Regions from separate parts of the Pseudomonas sp. LFS074 genome, predicted to be linked through region 3. Evidence: riboswitches for the same ligand, from Rfam matches in the RefSeq annotation. Region 3 holds a riboswitch; each other region holds the start of a gene.

Region 1 (4,765 bases), 530 kb from region 3:
CAAGGCGATCATGCTGACGCCGATGGCCCAGATAACCTGCAGATAGATCACGCTGGGCGGCAACTGGAAGGTCCAGGCGAAGTTGACCAGGGTGAACTCCAGCACCACCAGGAACAGCCCGCGCTTGAACAGGAATGCCGAGACATCGCTACGGCCCTGATGCTTCTCGCCGTACAGCCAGGCCGACAGGCCGGTCAGCAGGACGAACACCGGTGCGCAGAGGTGGGCCAGTGTGCGGCTGACGAACAGCGCAGGCTCGGTGCTGTCGATGGCCATGGGGTCGCTGACCTGGCGGTGCAGGAAAAAGGTCTCGCGGACATGGTCCAAAAGCATGAACAGGATCACCAGGCCGCGCAGGGCATCGATGCTCTGCAGGCGCTGGGTGATCAAGGTGGGCGTGGCGCTGGCGCTTGTCATGGAGGGTCGCTGATAGGAATGAATGTCATGTGAAACGTTATCTTATAACTAATTTATTGGAGGCTGGTAGAGGTTTTTGTGTTGCCTGTGCAGGCCTCTTCGCGGGCGCGCCCGCGAAGAGGCCGGTTCAGGCAACTCAGGTCAGAAGGTGTAATCCACCGTCGCAAAATACGAGCGCGGCATCCCCATCAACCACTGCTGCCCGCTGAACGCCGACTGCACATACTCGCGATCGAACAGGTTGTTCAACTGCAACCCCAGCCGTACATCAGGCAACACCTGCCAGGCGATGTTGGCATCGACCACGGTGTAGCCGGGGGCGCTTTGGGTATTGGCGGTGTCGGCATAACGCTCATCCACATAGCGCGCGCCAATGCCGGCTTCCACCTGTTGGCCGAAACCTTTGCTCAACCACAGGTTGGCGGTACGCCGTGGCACGTTTGCCGGCCGGTTGCCGGCACGGTCCTGCGCCACGCCGCCGACCATCTCGTCGAAGTCGTCATACCTTGCGCGCACCAGCGATGCGTTGGCAGACACCTGCCATTGGTGCGCCAGCGCCAGTTCCAAGGTCGCTTCGAGGCCATCGGAGGTCTGCTGGCCAGCCTGTTGCTTCTCGTGGGTGATCGGGTCGTCTACCAGCAGCTTCTTCTTGACGATGTGGTAGGCGGCCAGTGTCCATTCGCCACGGCCTTCCCAGAAGCGCTGCTTCAGGCCTACCTCAGTCTGCTTCGCTTCGGTCAAGTCATAGTGCATCTGGGTGGGGCTGAGGCTGATGAGGTTGTTGACCCCTTCCTCGCTGGTGGAGTACTGGCCATACAGTGACAGGTCGTCAGTGACCGCGAACACCAGCCCAGCGCGCCAGTTGCCACCTTGCAGGCTGCGGTCACTGCGGCTGTCGTTGGTCAGGTTGTCGCGGTCGATGTGGTTCTGGTCGCGGCGCACGCCGGTTACCAGCGACAGCCGGTCGCTGAGCTGCAGGCGGTTCTCGGCGAACAGGGCAAAGGTATGGGTGGTGGACAAGGTTTGCGGTCGCAGCGGCGAGGCACTGTGGAACCCGCCGGGCTGCGGTTGCCATGGGTCGATGTAGTCGCCGCCGACATCGTTGTAGGGTGAATTGCTGTCGACGTTGAAGCGCACCTTGTTGTACTCGGCCCCGACCACGGTCTTGCTGGCCAGGCCGAACAGGGTGTGGTCGAAGGTGAAGGTCTGGCGGTCGCCGAACTGTTCCTGGTTGTGCTTGATCTCCAGGTAGCTGCCGCGCAGCAACTGCTGACGCTCGGCGTCCCAGCTGTAGTCTTCGGCGTTGCGCCAGTGGCGGCGGCTCTTGATGTAGTACAGCTGGTTGCTGGCGCTGAGGTGGTCGTTCAGCGTCCAATCGGTGGTCAGCCGGGTCCACTCGTCGTCATAACGCTGCACGTCATTCTGTACGTTGTAGTTCTTGTTGCGCAGGCTACTGCGATAGTGGCCGTCGATCAGCGGCGTGCCGTAGTAGTTGGCGGGCTGCGCCTCGCCACGGTCGTGGGCGAGGGTGAAGCTGAGGTCGTCACTGGCATCGAAACGCAGCGCTGCGCTAACGGCCAGGCTGCGCGAATGGGTGCGGTCGACCCAACCATTGCCATCTTGCTGGTTCAGCGTAAGGCGATAGCTCAGGCGCTCGCTGAGGCTGCCGCCGCTGTCCAGGCCGAGCTGCTGACGGTCCCATGAGCCGTAGCCCAGACGCAGGTGGTTGCGCACTTCGCCGGCAAACGGTTTTTTCGGGATCACGTTGACGACCGCGCCGGTGGCGCCTTCGCCATGCAGTACCGAAGCCGGGCCGCGAATCACATCGATACGTTCGACCATCCACGGGTCGACAGGGAACGTTTGCGTGCCGGCGCCGGTGTAAAGGCGCGCGCCGTCGAACAGGGTCATCACCGAACTGTGCCCGGCAAAGCCGCGGGCGGACAGGCCGGTGCCGCCGTCGCCTGGGGAGCCGACGAAGGTGATGCCCGGCGAGCGGGTCACCGCATCCTGCACGGTGAGGTTGTTGCGCTGCTGAATCTGCTCGGCACTGATGCTGCTGGTACTGGCGGGTGTTTCCAGGGCACTCAGGCCAAGGCGCGAGCCGGCCTGGGTAGGCGTGGCCAGGTCGATGGCGTGGCTGTCGAGGGTGTCGGTGATGGCCGTGGAAGGCAAGGCCAGAGGCGGCGGGGCACGGTCATCGGCCAAGGCCGGCAGGGCGACGGCCAGGCAGGCCGCCAGGGGGTGAAGCTTGAACATACGGGACATGTCGTTCCACTGCTGCAGGAATGAATGCATCCCGGTGGAAAACACGCAAAGGCGAACCATGCAGGCAGGCGCGCGCACGGATTCCGGCCTGCGCCCGCCCACCGCGGGTTGCCAAGTGAAGCTCCAGGCCGGTCTCCGGGCTTGCGAGGGGCATGAAACCTTCACCTTCCCATGCCGGAGCACAGTGGTATCTCGAAGGGTTCGCTCGCTTACCGTTGCGGGGGCAGCGCCGGACTTGTCGTGGGCAACACGACGCACCGGCTTCCCGTTTCACCCTGCGCGCGGCGGCGCAGGACACCTGAAACTGGCGCGCATCTGACCATTGAAACGCGGGGGCGTCAAATTTGCTTGGGCAATGGAGGTGGGTTAGGCCTGCAAAGGCTAGCGTCCGCGGCGCCGCGAAACCCGTGCCTCGATGTTCTTGCGCCCGATCAACAGCGGGGGCTTCTCTACCACCGGCTCATCCGCCAGCCATTTGTACATCACCAGGCAGTCCACCAGCCCCAGGCGGGCATGGCGATAGGCCTTGGGCAAGCGGCCAACGGTCTCGAAGCCCAGCTTGTGCCAAAGCGCCACGGCCACTTCATTGCTGGCCACCACCGAGTTGAACTGCAGGGCCAGAAAACCTTCCTGGCGCGCCAGCTTCTGCGAGTGTTCGCACATCAGGCGCGCCACGCCCCGGCCGCGCGCCTGTTCGCAGACCATGTAGCCGCAATTGCCCACATGTGCGCCAGGCCCGGCAGCATTGGCCTTGAGGTAGTAGGAACCCAGCAGCTCGCCATCTTCTTCAGCCAGCAACGTATGCAAGGGCAGCTCCAGCCACAGCTGGCGAGCCTGTTCGACGCTCAGGGCTGGCTCGAAGGCGTAGGTTTCACGGGCCTGGACAATGGCTTGGAAGGTAGGCCAGAAGCGGTCGAAGTCTTCGGGCGTCATGGGGCGAATGTGGATCATGCGGGTTCCTGCGCGGGCTAAGCCGCCCAGTCTGGGTGGCGCGGCGCCGTCGCGCAAGGGCGGCGACGCCGTTTGTGCTCAACCGTTGGCCTTGCCCACCGCGTCCATGGCACGCGCTGAGTAGACCAGTGCGGCCCCAGCATTCATCGCCACCGCTACGCCAAGCGCTTCGGCAATTTCCTCGCGGCTGGCGCCATGCTTGACCGCCTGTTGCGAATGCACGGCGATGCAGCCGTCGCAGCGGGTGGTCACGGCCACGGCCAGAGAAATCAGCTCGCGGGTCTTGGCGTCCAGGTGGTTGGTCTTGGCCCCAGCACCGCTGGCGGTCACATAACCGGCCACGGTGTCGGGTGAGAGTTGCTTGAGATCGCCGATGCCGGCCATCAACTGCTTACGGTAGGCGTCCCAGTCCATCATGCTCATCGTCTTCACCTTGGGGGGGTTGCGAGTGGAGCTTTCAGGCTAGTCGAAGAGTGGCAAGTGCGAGGCTTGTACTTTGGTGGTCATGCAGTGGGCCTTTGGCAGCGGGCTTGCCCCAAGCCCGCGCCTACACGGTTCAGATGTAGATGAACACCAGCACCAACGCTGCGACCACTGCCCATTTCTCCAGGTAGTAACGCATGCGGTTGCGCTTCTTCAGCGCCTTGCCACGCTCGCGGATCTTGTAGATACGGGTGAACAGGCGGTTGATGCCCCCGGTCTTGTCGCTGGCATCGTTGGGCGCAGCGGCGGCGGCCATCACATTTCGGCTGAACCAGCGGTTGAACGCGGTTGCCCAGCGGTACTTGAGCGGGCGTTCGACGTCGCAGAACAGGATGATGCGGTTGTGCTCGGTGGTGTTGGCCGCGTAGTGGATGTAGGTTTCGTCGAAGATCACCCCCTCGCCATCGCGCCACGAGTACTTCTCGCCGTCCACGTCGATGTAGCAGCCGTCGTCGTTCGGCGTGTCCAGGCCAAGGTGGTAGCGGTACGAGCCCGCATAGGGGTCACGGTGGCGCACCAGCTTGGCACCCGGCGGCAGGGTGGCGAACATGGCGGCCTTGACCGTGCCGATACCTTGCAACAGCTCGGTGGTGCGTGGGCACAGCGCCATCGCCGACGGGTGGCTCTCGCCGTACCACTTCAAGTA
Region 2 (4,765 bases), 140 kb from region 3:
CGACGAAAGTCAGGCCAAAGCGCAAGCCGGCGACCATCAGCCGGCCGCTGCGGTACATCGGGTCTTGCTCGGGCGGCCCCCAGCGTTCCAGCACGGCCTGGCGGTTGGCGTCGGGCAGGCGCTCGAATGCAGCCTGGTAGTCGGCCAGGCTCAGGCTCTGGGCGCAGGGGCGTTGGTCCAGGTGGTCAAGGTCGTTGGTCACGCCACCGAGCAGTTGGTGAATCAACTGCGTGCCGCTGCTCGGCAAATCGGCCAGCGGATAGCCTTCGGCCTGTAGCGCCTTGAGGATGTTCAGCGCCGCTGCCGGGGTGTCCAGGCCGACGCCGTTACCAATGCGGCCATCACGGGTCGGGTAATTGGCCAGCACCAGGGCAATACGCTTTTGGGCATTAGGCAGGCGCGCCAGCTCAACCCAGCGGCGGGCCAGCTCGGCGACGAAGTCCATGCGCTCGGGGTGCGCGCGGTAGCACACCACGTCGGACTGGCTGCGCTCGCTGCGCCAGGCCATGTCCTTGAAACTGACCGGACGGGTGATGATGCGCCCGTCCAGCTCCGGCAAGGCGATGTGCATGGCCAGGTCACGCGCGCCCAGGCCCTGCTCGCTGGCTTCCCAGCCGGGCTGGTTGTCTTGCGCGCAAATGGCCTGCAACACCGGGATGTCACGGCGCAACGGCCGCAGGTTGGGGCGCTCTGGGCTGGACAGGGCAAAGCCGGTGGTATTGACCAGCACTTCAGCGCCGACCTCGTCCAGCCAGGCTTCGACCTGCTCCAGGCAGGCGCTTTCCTTGAGGCTGGCCACGGCGATCGGCAACGGGTTCAGCCCGGCTGCTTGCAGGCGCTGGCAGAACACGTCGATGAAGGCGGTGTTGGCCGCCTGCAGGTGCGAGCGGTAGAACAACAGCGGCGTCACCGGGTAATCCGGGTGCCAGTGCGGGTACCAGTCTTCTAGCGCAACGCTCCCCTTGGCCGGGTGATACACGGCGGTGCGTGGCAAAGGCTGTGGCTCGTCCCAGGCGTAGTCACGGCCCAGCCACTGGCTGGCCAGGCAATTGAACAGGTTGATGGCATTGGCCTTGCCGCCCTGGCGCAGGTAGTGCCAGAGGCGTTCGGCCTGTTCGCCACAAACGTTACCCAAGCTGGTCAGTTCCGGGTCCGGGCGATCATCGCCCGGCACCAGAATCAGTTGCACGCCACGGGCGGCCAATTCGACCAGTTGCTCGACGCCGTAGCGCCAGTAGCCAACGCCACCGTGCAGCGACACCAGAATGACCTTGGCGTGGCGCAGCACCTGGTCGACGTACAAGTCGACCGAGGCATGGTTCTGCACCTGCATCGGGTTGGCCAGGCGCAGGCTGGGGAAGTCTTCAGGCAATTGCTCGGCGGTATCGGCGAGCAATGCCAGGTGCGAATCGCCGCTGCAGAGAATCACCAGCTCGGCGGGTGTCTGGCCGAGGTCGGCAATGCTGTCATCCGGCACGAAGCCGCCGGGCTGGGTCCGCAGCAGGTGCATGGGTCAGGCGCCCAGGGCCTGGCGCAGGCGCGCTTCCAGTTGAACAGCGTCAAGGTCCTGACCAATCAGCACCAGGCGGGTGATGCGCGGCTCGTCGTTGCGCCAGGCGCGATCGAAGTGCTTGTCGAAGCGGGTACCCACGCCTTGCACCAGCAGGCGCATCGGCTTGCCCGGGATGGCGGCGAAGCCCTTGGCACGCAGGATGCCGAACTCCACCACCAGTTGCGTCAGTGCGTCGAGCAGCAGGCTTTCGTCGGCCTCGGGCAGGTCGATGGAGATGGAATCGAAGGCGTCGTGGTCATGATCGTCATGGTCGTCGCCGTCGTGGTGCGTGTCGTGGTGGGTGCGGCGGCCATCGATGTGCGCCTCGGACTCGGCACCCACGCCCAACAGCACTTCCAGTGGCAGCTTGCCGCTGCTGGCCTCGATCACCTTGACGGCCGGCGGCAGTTCTTCAGCCACTTCGGCGCGCACCTTGGCCAGGCCTTCGGCGTCGATCAGGTCGGCCTTGTTCAGTACCACCAGGTCGGCGCTGGCCAGCTGGTCGGCGAACAGCTCGTGCAGTGGCGATTCATGGTCCAGGTTAGGGTCGAGTTTGCGCTGGGCATCGACCTGGTCCGGGTAGGCGGCGAAGGTGCCAGCGGCCACGGCCGGGCTGTCGACCACGGTGATGACCGCATCGACGGTGCAGGCGTTGCGGATTTCCGGCCACTGGAACGCTTGTACCAAAGGCTTGGGCAGGGCCAGGCCGCTGGTTTCGATCAGGATGTGGTCGAGGTCGCCACGGCGTGCCACCAGCTCGCGCATCACCGGAAAGAATTCTTCCTGCACGGTGCAGCACAGGCAACCATTGGCCAGTTCGTAGACGCGGCCGCTGGCTTCTTCCTCGGTGCAACCGATGCTGCACTGTTTGAGGATTTCGCCGTCGATGCCCAGCTCGCCGAATTCGTTGACGATAACCGCGATGCGGCGGCCTTGGGCGTTGTCGAGCATGTGGCGCAGCAAGGTGGTCTTGCCCGAGCCGAGGAAGCCGGTGACGATGGTGACGGGGAGCTTGGCCAGTGTTTTCATGTCGCATTGCCCTTGGCAGTGTGGCGCGGGCATGCAGGACGACAGCCACGGGCCAGAGGTTGGCCGAGCTTGTTCGCCACCGGATCACCCCGCCCGGTTGAAAGTCGAAAACGTGACGAGGCAGGTCTCCTGGCTCGCACCGTTCCAGGCCCCCGTTCGGTTGAACAGCGGGCTGGCGGGATGACGCCTTCCCGCGCGCTGGCGCAGTGGCAGTGTCGATCCGTTGTCGGTGCTTACAGTTGCGGGGGCAGCCGCGGCGTGTACCGCGTTCCCATCTTAGCTTCGGCCTGGCCGAAGAACCTCGAACTGGCAAGGCTACGCAGTGGCTGGCGGGTGGTCAACCATTGCGGCGGGCTGGTCGACCACTCTTGGTTCTACTGCGTTACAGTAGCGACTCTGCCCACGGTCAAGGACGTCCCATGCCCCTCGCCCCCGCCATACCCGTACTGCGCATCTTCTCGGTCGACAAGGCCAAGGAGTTCTACCTCGATTTCCTCGGTTTCAGCCTGGACTGGGAGCATCGTTTCAGCCCGGACCTGCCGTTGTACGTACAGATTCACCGCGACGGCCTGATCCTGCACCTTTCCGAGCACCATGGCGATGCATGCCCCGGTTCTACCGTGTTCGCCCGCATCGACGACCTGCGCGCGCTGGAGCGCGAGCTGCAGGACAAACAGTACGGTTACGCCCGGCCAGAGGCCGAGCGCCTGGACTGGGGCCTGCAGATGCAGGTGTGGGACCCGTTCGGCAACCGCCTGCGCTTTTGCCAGCAGATCGATGACGAGGCCAACCCGTGAAGGCACTGGGCAAACGCGAAATGGCCCGCCTGGAGCGGGAGCTGGTGGCGTGCCTGACCGATGCCTGCGAAACCGCCAAGGCGCAGATCGTCGGTTTCAGCTGGCTCACTCACCGCCTCGACCCCGAGGACTTTCCGGGCAGCCTTCGTATTACCTGGGTATTTGAGCAAGAGGCCGACAAAGCCGCTGCCGTCGCGGGCGAAGCGAAGGCGCACATGCTGGCGTTGACCCGCCATGCACTGGAGCAAGCCGGCATACAGCTGGACCATCCGGCCTGGCATGTGCGGTTCGACAGTGAACAAGCCTGCGCGCACGGCCACGCCGGGGACTGGGCTAAACGCTTGCAGGCGCAACGCTGAGGCCCCAACCGGCGGCCGGTGCTTTACCCGGCCCCGGACGGTCCGTTAGGCTACGCGCTCTCTAATTACGAGGTGTTCGTCCAATGCGCCATTGATGCCGCCGTCCGTTCGACGGCCAGTCTTCAGCCTCCGGCTCGCTCCGGAGATGTCGCGGCATTTGTGGAGTTGTGCATGACGAACACGTCGATTCTGACGCTGGACAGCGTCTCCTTGGCCTTGCCTGATGGCAGGCTGCTGTTCAGCAACCTCAACGAAACCTTCGACCAACGCCGCACCGGCCTGGTCGGGCGCAATGGCGTGGGCAAAAGCCTGCTAGGGCAGATTCTTGCCGGCCAGCGTGAACCCAGCAGCGGCCATTGCCGGCGCCTCGGGCCTGTCCATTTGCTGGACCAGCAAGTCATCGAGCGCAGCGCCACGCTTGCCGACCTGGCCCAAGTGGGGCCGGTGATTGCGGCGCTGGAGCGTATCGAGCAAGGCAGCATCCAGCCCCACGATTTCGACACCGTTGGCGAGCGCTGGGATATCCGCGAGCAATTGCAACGCCAGCTTCAGGGCCACGGCCTGGGCCAACTCGACTGGCGCCAGCCCGCACGGAGCCTGAGCGGCGGCCAGGCCATGCGCGTGGCGCTGATTGGCGCGTGGCTCAGCGATGCCGACTACCTGATCCTCGACGAGCCAAGCAATCACCTGGACAGCGACGCCCGTGCCCAACTGCTGAGCATGATCGAAGCCTGGGACCGTGGCTTGCTGGTGATCAGCCACGACCGCAGCCTGCTGGCGCACATGGCACGCATTGTTGAATTATCCAGCCTGGGTTTGCAGGGCTATGGTGGCAACTACAGCATCTATGCAGCGCAAAAAGCCAACCAGACGGCGCAGGCCCAGCAGCACCTTGCCCGGCTGAAGCAGGCGCAGCTACGCCAGGCCCGTGAACTGCAGCGCCAGCGCGAAGACCTGGAGCGCCATCAGGCGCGGGCCGGGCGCCAGGCCAAGCACGCCAACCAGGCCAAGATCCTGGTCGACCGCCA
Region 3 (4,765 bases):
AACTTCGGCAAGGCTGAACACCCGCCGCATGCCGTGCGCTACCGAATTGCGCGCGAGCACGTAGAGGTGGTCAAAGGGCTGTGGGACTCCTGGGAAGACGACGCCTTTACCCGCGACAAGCAAAGCGGACAGTTCTTCGACCCGGCCAAACTGCACACCCTCGGCCACCAGGGTGAGTTCTTCAAGGTCAAGGGCCCGCTGAACATCCAGCGCTCGCCCCAGGGCCAGCCACTGATCTTCCAGGCAGGCGTGTCGGAAGAGGGTCGCAACTTCGCCGCGCAAAACGCCGACGCCATCTTCGTCAACCCGGAATCGTTCGACGATGCCCACGCTTACTATCAGGACCTCAAGCAGCGTGCCGCGCGCCATGGCCGTGATCCGGATGCATTGTTCATCCTGCCCGGCATACGCCCGATCGTCGGCCGCGACGCCGAGGAGGTCGAACAGCGTTATCAGCAAGCCGTGGACCTGGTAAGCATCGAAGATGCCCTGGTTGCGCTTGGCCGGCCGTTCAACGACTACGACTTCAGCCACCATGACTTGGACGCGCCCTTCCCCGACCTCGGCACGCTGGGCAATGACAGCCACAAGGGCACCTCGGACCAACTCAAGCAGCTGGCCCGTGATGAAGGCCTGACCTTGCGCGAGCTGGCGCTGCGTTTCTCGCGTCCACGCCGGGACTTCGTCGGTACCCCGGAACAGGTTGGCGATGCCCTGCAGCACTGGTTCGAAAACGGCGCGGCCGACGGTTTCATCATCAACTCGCTGCTACCCGACGGCCTGCAGTATTTCACCGAGCAGGTGGTGCCGCTGCTGCAAGCGCGAGGCCTGGTACGCCAGACGTATGCCGGTACAACCCTGCGAGACCATTTCGGCCTCGACGTGCCGGAAAACCGCAACACACTGCGCCGCACCCAGACAGCGGTTGCCTGAGCCCATCACGACAAGGAGTTCTGTTCCATGAGCCTCGAATTCATCGGCCTCATCGGCCCGCAGGAAAGCAGCGAGTCACAGGCAGCACGCGGCCCGCTGGTCGACCTGGAGTTCATCAAAGCCTTCTCCCAGGCCCAAGAGTATGGTGGCTTTGACAAAGCGCTGCTGGCAGTCAATACCAGCGCGCCGGATTCGTTGATTCTGGCCAGCTATGTGGCCGCCCTCACCGAGCGCATCGGCCTGCTGGTAGCCCACCGCCCTGGCTTCCAGGCCCCGACCTTCGCCGCCCGCCAGTTCGCCACCCTTGACCAGCTGAGCCATGGCCGTGCCTCGATCAACGTCATTACCGGCGGCGACAGCGGCGACCTGCAGCGCGATGGCGACTTCCTGGACAAGGATGCCCGTTATGCGCGCACCGACGAATACCTGCAGGTACTGCGTGACACCTGGACTCGCCATGAACCGTTCGACCACCAGGGCACACATTACCGCGTCGAAGACAACCTGACCCTGGTCAAGCCAGTGCAGCATTTGCCGATCTATTTCTCTGGCGCCTCTGATGCGGCCGTCGAAGTGGCCGCCAAACACGCCGATGTGTACATGATGTGGGGCGAACCGCTGGAACAGGTACGCGAACGCATCGCCAAAGTGCGCAAGGCCGCCGCCCGCTACGGACGCGAAAAGCATATTCGCTTCAGCCTGTCGTTGCGGCCGATTCTGGGCGCTACCGAGGCCGAGGCCTGGGGCCGTGCCGAGCGCATTCTGGCCGACGCCCAGGCGCGGATCGGCATCCACCAGGGCAACCGCCGCGAGAAGAACTTCGGCAAGAGCAATGCCGGCTCTGAGCGTCTGGTGCAGCTGGCCAGCCAGCGCAAAGTGCATGACACCCGGCTGTGGACCGAGATTGCCGCGCTGGGTGGCGGTGCCGGTAACTCTACGTCGCTGGTGGGGACTGCAGAGCAGGTGGCAGAGGCCGCATTGGCTTACTACAAGCTTGGGGTGAGCACTTTCCTGTTCCGCGGTTTTGACCAATTGCGTGATGCGGTCGAGTACGGGCAGGACCTGATCCCGCGCATTCGCGCGCTGGTAGCCCAGCGTGAGTCTGGCCGCGATGTTCGAACTGCGTAGATTTCTGCGGTACGGCTGCAGGGATAGCGCCGTCCGGCAGGAACCCGCGCAAGCCTGAAATGGGTGGAAGGCAGATGCACCCACAGATTGACGCCAAGCCCGCCCCATGCTCTCCTTATGCCTCACGTTCAGGTGCCCCCGTAGGGGGTGAAACGGGAAACCGGTGCGTCGCAGGCCCTCCAGCAGGGCCGGACAATGCCGGTGCTGCCCCCGCAACGGTAAGCGAGTGAAGCGTCTGTACCACTGTGCCTCGTAGTACGGCATGGGAAGGTGACGTGTTCCAGGAGCCCTGCTCTTCCTCGCAAGCCCGGAGACCGGCCTGGCGTTCATGAACACCCCGCGGTGGGCGGGCGCTGTTGCATTCCCCTGGGCGACCCCGCCCGGGGCTGCCGCGCTCGCCCGTTGCTCACTAAAAAGCAGAGGAACGCGTCATGCCCGTCACCAGCGCCAAGCAGCACAGCCTTGCCACACCCGTCACCCTCAGCCAGCGCGTAGTCATCGCCGTCGGCGCCAGCCTGTTGGGCCTGTGCCTGGTGTACTTCGCCGGCTTCTCGCACATCGAGGCCGTGCACAACGCCGCCCACGACACCCGCCACAGCGCCGCCTTCCCCTGCCACTGAGTACGCCTGATGATCACGCGCATTGCCCGTACTGCGGGTTTCAGCGGGTTGCTTGCGGCCCTGTTGCTGACCTTGCTGCAAAGCTTTTGGGTCGCCCCGCTGATTCTCGAAGCGGAAACCTACGAGTCCTCGGCCCCGGCCGCCCAACACGAACATGGCGGCAATGAGGGCGCTCATGAACACAGCGCCGAAGCCTGGTCACCAGAAGACGGCTGGCAGCGCGTGCTGTCCACCACCGGTGGCAACCTGGTGGTGGCGGTGGGCTTTGCCCTGATCCTCGCCGCACTGTATGGCCTGCGCGAGCCGAAGCGCGTCAGCACTGGCGCCTTGTGGGGCCTGGCCGGTTTCGCCGTGTTCTGTCTGGCCCCAACGTTGGGGTTGCCACCGGAACTGCCCGGCACTGCTGCCGCCGACCTGGGGCAACGCCAGGCCTGGTGGATTGGCACGGCCAGCGCCACCGCCCTTGGCCTGGCCTTGCTGGTGTTCGCCCGCCACTGGCTGCTGAAGGCGCTGGGCGCCGTGCTGCTGGTTATCCCCCATGTGATCGGTGCGCCACAGCCTGAAGTCCATGAAAGCCTGGCCCCCGAAGCACTGGAGACGCAGTTCAAGATGGCCTCCTGGCTGACCAACGCTGCCTTCTGGGTGGCGTTGGGCCTGCTCAGTGCGTGGCTGTTCCGCCGCTCCAGCGAGGCCTGATGCCGGCTTTCTACGCTGGCTTCGGCTGCCGCCGGGGTTGCCCGGCGGATACCCTGCAAACCCTGCTGCACCAAGCCCTGGCTAGCCAGGGCCTGGCGCTTTCCGACCTGCGCGGCATTGCCAGCATCAACCTCAAGGCCGACGAAGCCGGCCTGCAGCAACTGGCCGCACGCCTGGCCTTGCCCTTGGTGCTGTACCATAGCGCGCAACTCCAAGCCTATGAGCCGTTGCTCAGCCACCGCTCGGCCACCGCCTATGCCCACAGCGGCTGTTGGGGCGTGGCCGAGAGTGCGGCACTGGCCCTGGCCAGCCAACAACTGGGCACGGCTAGGTTGCTGCTGCCACGCAAGGTACTAGGCCCGGCGACCCTCGCCCTGGCCGGCTGACGTTTCATACCCTATTTCTTGCAAGGACTTTCCATGACCGTCTACTTCATCGGCGCCGGCCCTGGCGACCCAGAACTGATCACGGTCAAGGGCCAACGGCTGATTCGCCAATGCCCGGTGATCATTTATGCCGGCTCACTGGTGCCCGCTGCCGTGCTCGAAGGCCATCAGGCCGAGGCCGTGATCAACAGCGCCGAACTGCATCTGGAGCAGATTATCGCGGCCATGCAAAGCGCACACGAACGGGGGCTGGATGTAGCCCGCGTACATAGCGGCGACCCCAGCTTGTACGGCGCCATCGGCGAGCAGATCCGCCACCTGCAAGCACTGGGCATCGATTACCAGATCATCCCGGGAGTGACTGCCACGGCGGCCAGCGCTGCCCTGCTCGGCTGCGAACTGACTTTGCCTCAAGTGGCGCAGACCGTGATCCTCACCCGCTATGGCGACAGCTCGCCCATGCCGCCTGGCGAGCAACTGGGCGACCTGGCGCGCCACGGCAGCACGCTGGCGATTCACCTGGGGGTCAAACACCTTTCGCGCATTGTCGATGAGCTGCTGCCGCACTACGGCGCACACTGCCCGGTAGCGGTGGTGCATCGCGCCACCTGGCCAGACCAGGACTGGGTACGCGGCAACCTCGGCGATATCGTCGAACGCGTGGCAAGCAAGGGCTTTCGGCGCACGGCGCTGATCCTGGTAGGCCACGTTCTGGGGGATACGCCATTCGCCGAATCGGCCTTGTACCGTGCCGGGCACGCCCACCTGTATCGCCCTGGCGACTGAACATTGCCAGCCTTGCCTCGGGCATAGCAGACTGCCGGTTCCCGCCTGCGAACAGGAGCCCTGCCCATGCTGGAATTACGCCCCAACTGCGAGTGCTGCGATACCGACCTGAGGGGTGACAACCCCGACGTTATGATCTGCTCTTTCGAATGCACATTCTGCCGTAGCTGTGCCGAAACCCGCTTCCAAGGCCGTTGCCCAAATTGCACCGGTCAG

What was found. A riboswitch is a leader RNA that binds a small molecule or an ion and turns the genes downstream of it on or off. The one in region 3 is predicted to bind cobalamin.
Region 1: it holds a riboswitch for cobalamin, as region 3 does, so the genes downstream of both, ACNQP3_RS10270 (TonB-dependent receptor) here and ACNQP3_RS12645 (CbtB domain-containing protein) in region 3, are expected to answer to the same signal.
Region 2: it holds a riboswitch for cobalamin, as region 3 does, so the genes downstream of both, cobW (cobalamin biosynthesis protein CobW) here and ACNQP3_RS12645 (CbtB domain-containing protein) in region 3, are expected to answer to the same signal.

The regions. Positions count from the first base shown of each region.
Region 1 covers NZ_JBFPFV010000001.1:2,225,035-2,229,799, forward strand. The annotation lists gene ACNQP3_RS10265 (DUF1624 domain-containing protein) at 1-417, opposite strand, end outside; gene ACNQP3_RS10270 (TonB-dependent receptor) at 559-2,685, opposite strand; cobalamin riboswitch at 2,794-3,002, opposite strand; gene ACNQP3_RS10275 (GNAT family N-acetyltransferase) at 3,067-3,636, opposite strand; gene ACNQP3_RS10280 (carboxymuconolactone decarboxylase family protein) at 3,715-4,059, opposite strand; gene lpxO (lipid A hydroxylase LpxO) at 4,193-4,765, opposite strand, start outside.
Region 2 covers NZ_JBFPFV010000001.1:2,615,112-2,619,876, reverse strand. The annotation lists gene cobN (cobaltochelatase subunit CobN) at 1-1,510, opposite strand, end outside; gene cobW (cobalamin biosynthesis protein CobW) at 1,514-2,581, opposite strand; cobalamin riboswitch at 2,683-2,900, opposite strand; gene ACNQP3_RS12065 (glyoxalase superfamily protein) at 3,001-3,378, shown strand; gene ACNQP3_RS12060 (hypothetical protein) at 3,375-3,737, shown strand; gene ACNQP3_RS12055 (ATP-binding cassette domain-containing protein) at 3,909-4,765, shown strand, end outside.
Region 3 covers NZ_JBFPFV010000001.1:2,755,794-2,760,558, reverse strand. The annotation lists gene ACNQP3_RS12655 (LLM class flavin-dependent oxidoreductase) at 1-933, shown strand, start outside; gene ACNQP3_RS12650 (LLM class flavin-dependent oxidoreductase) at 961-2,061, shown strand; cobalamin riboswitch at 2,175-2,399, shown strand; gene ACNQP3_RS12645 (CbtB domain-containing protein) at 2,493-2,681, shown strand; gene ACNQP3_RS12640 (CbtA family protein) at 2,691-3,377, shown strand; gene ACNQP3_RS12635 (cobalamin biosynthesis protein) at 3,377-3,763, shown strand; gene cobM (precorrin-4 C(11)-methyltransferase) at 3,797-4,549, shown strand; gene ACNQP3_RS12625 (DUF1272 domain-containing protein) at 4,616-4,765, shown strand, end outside.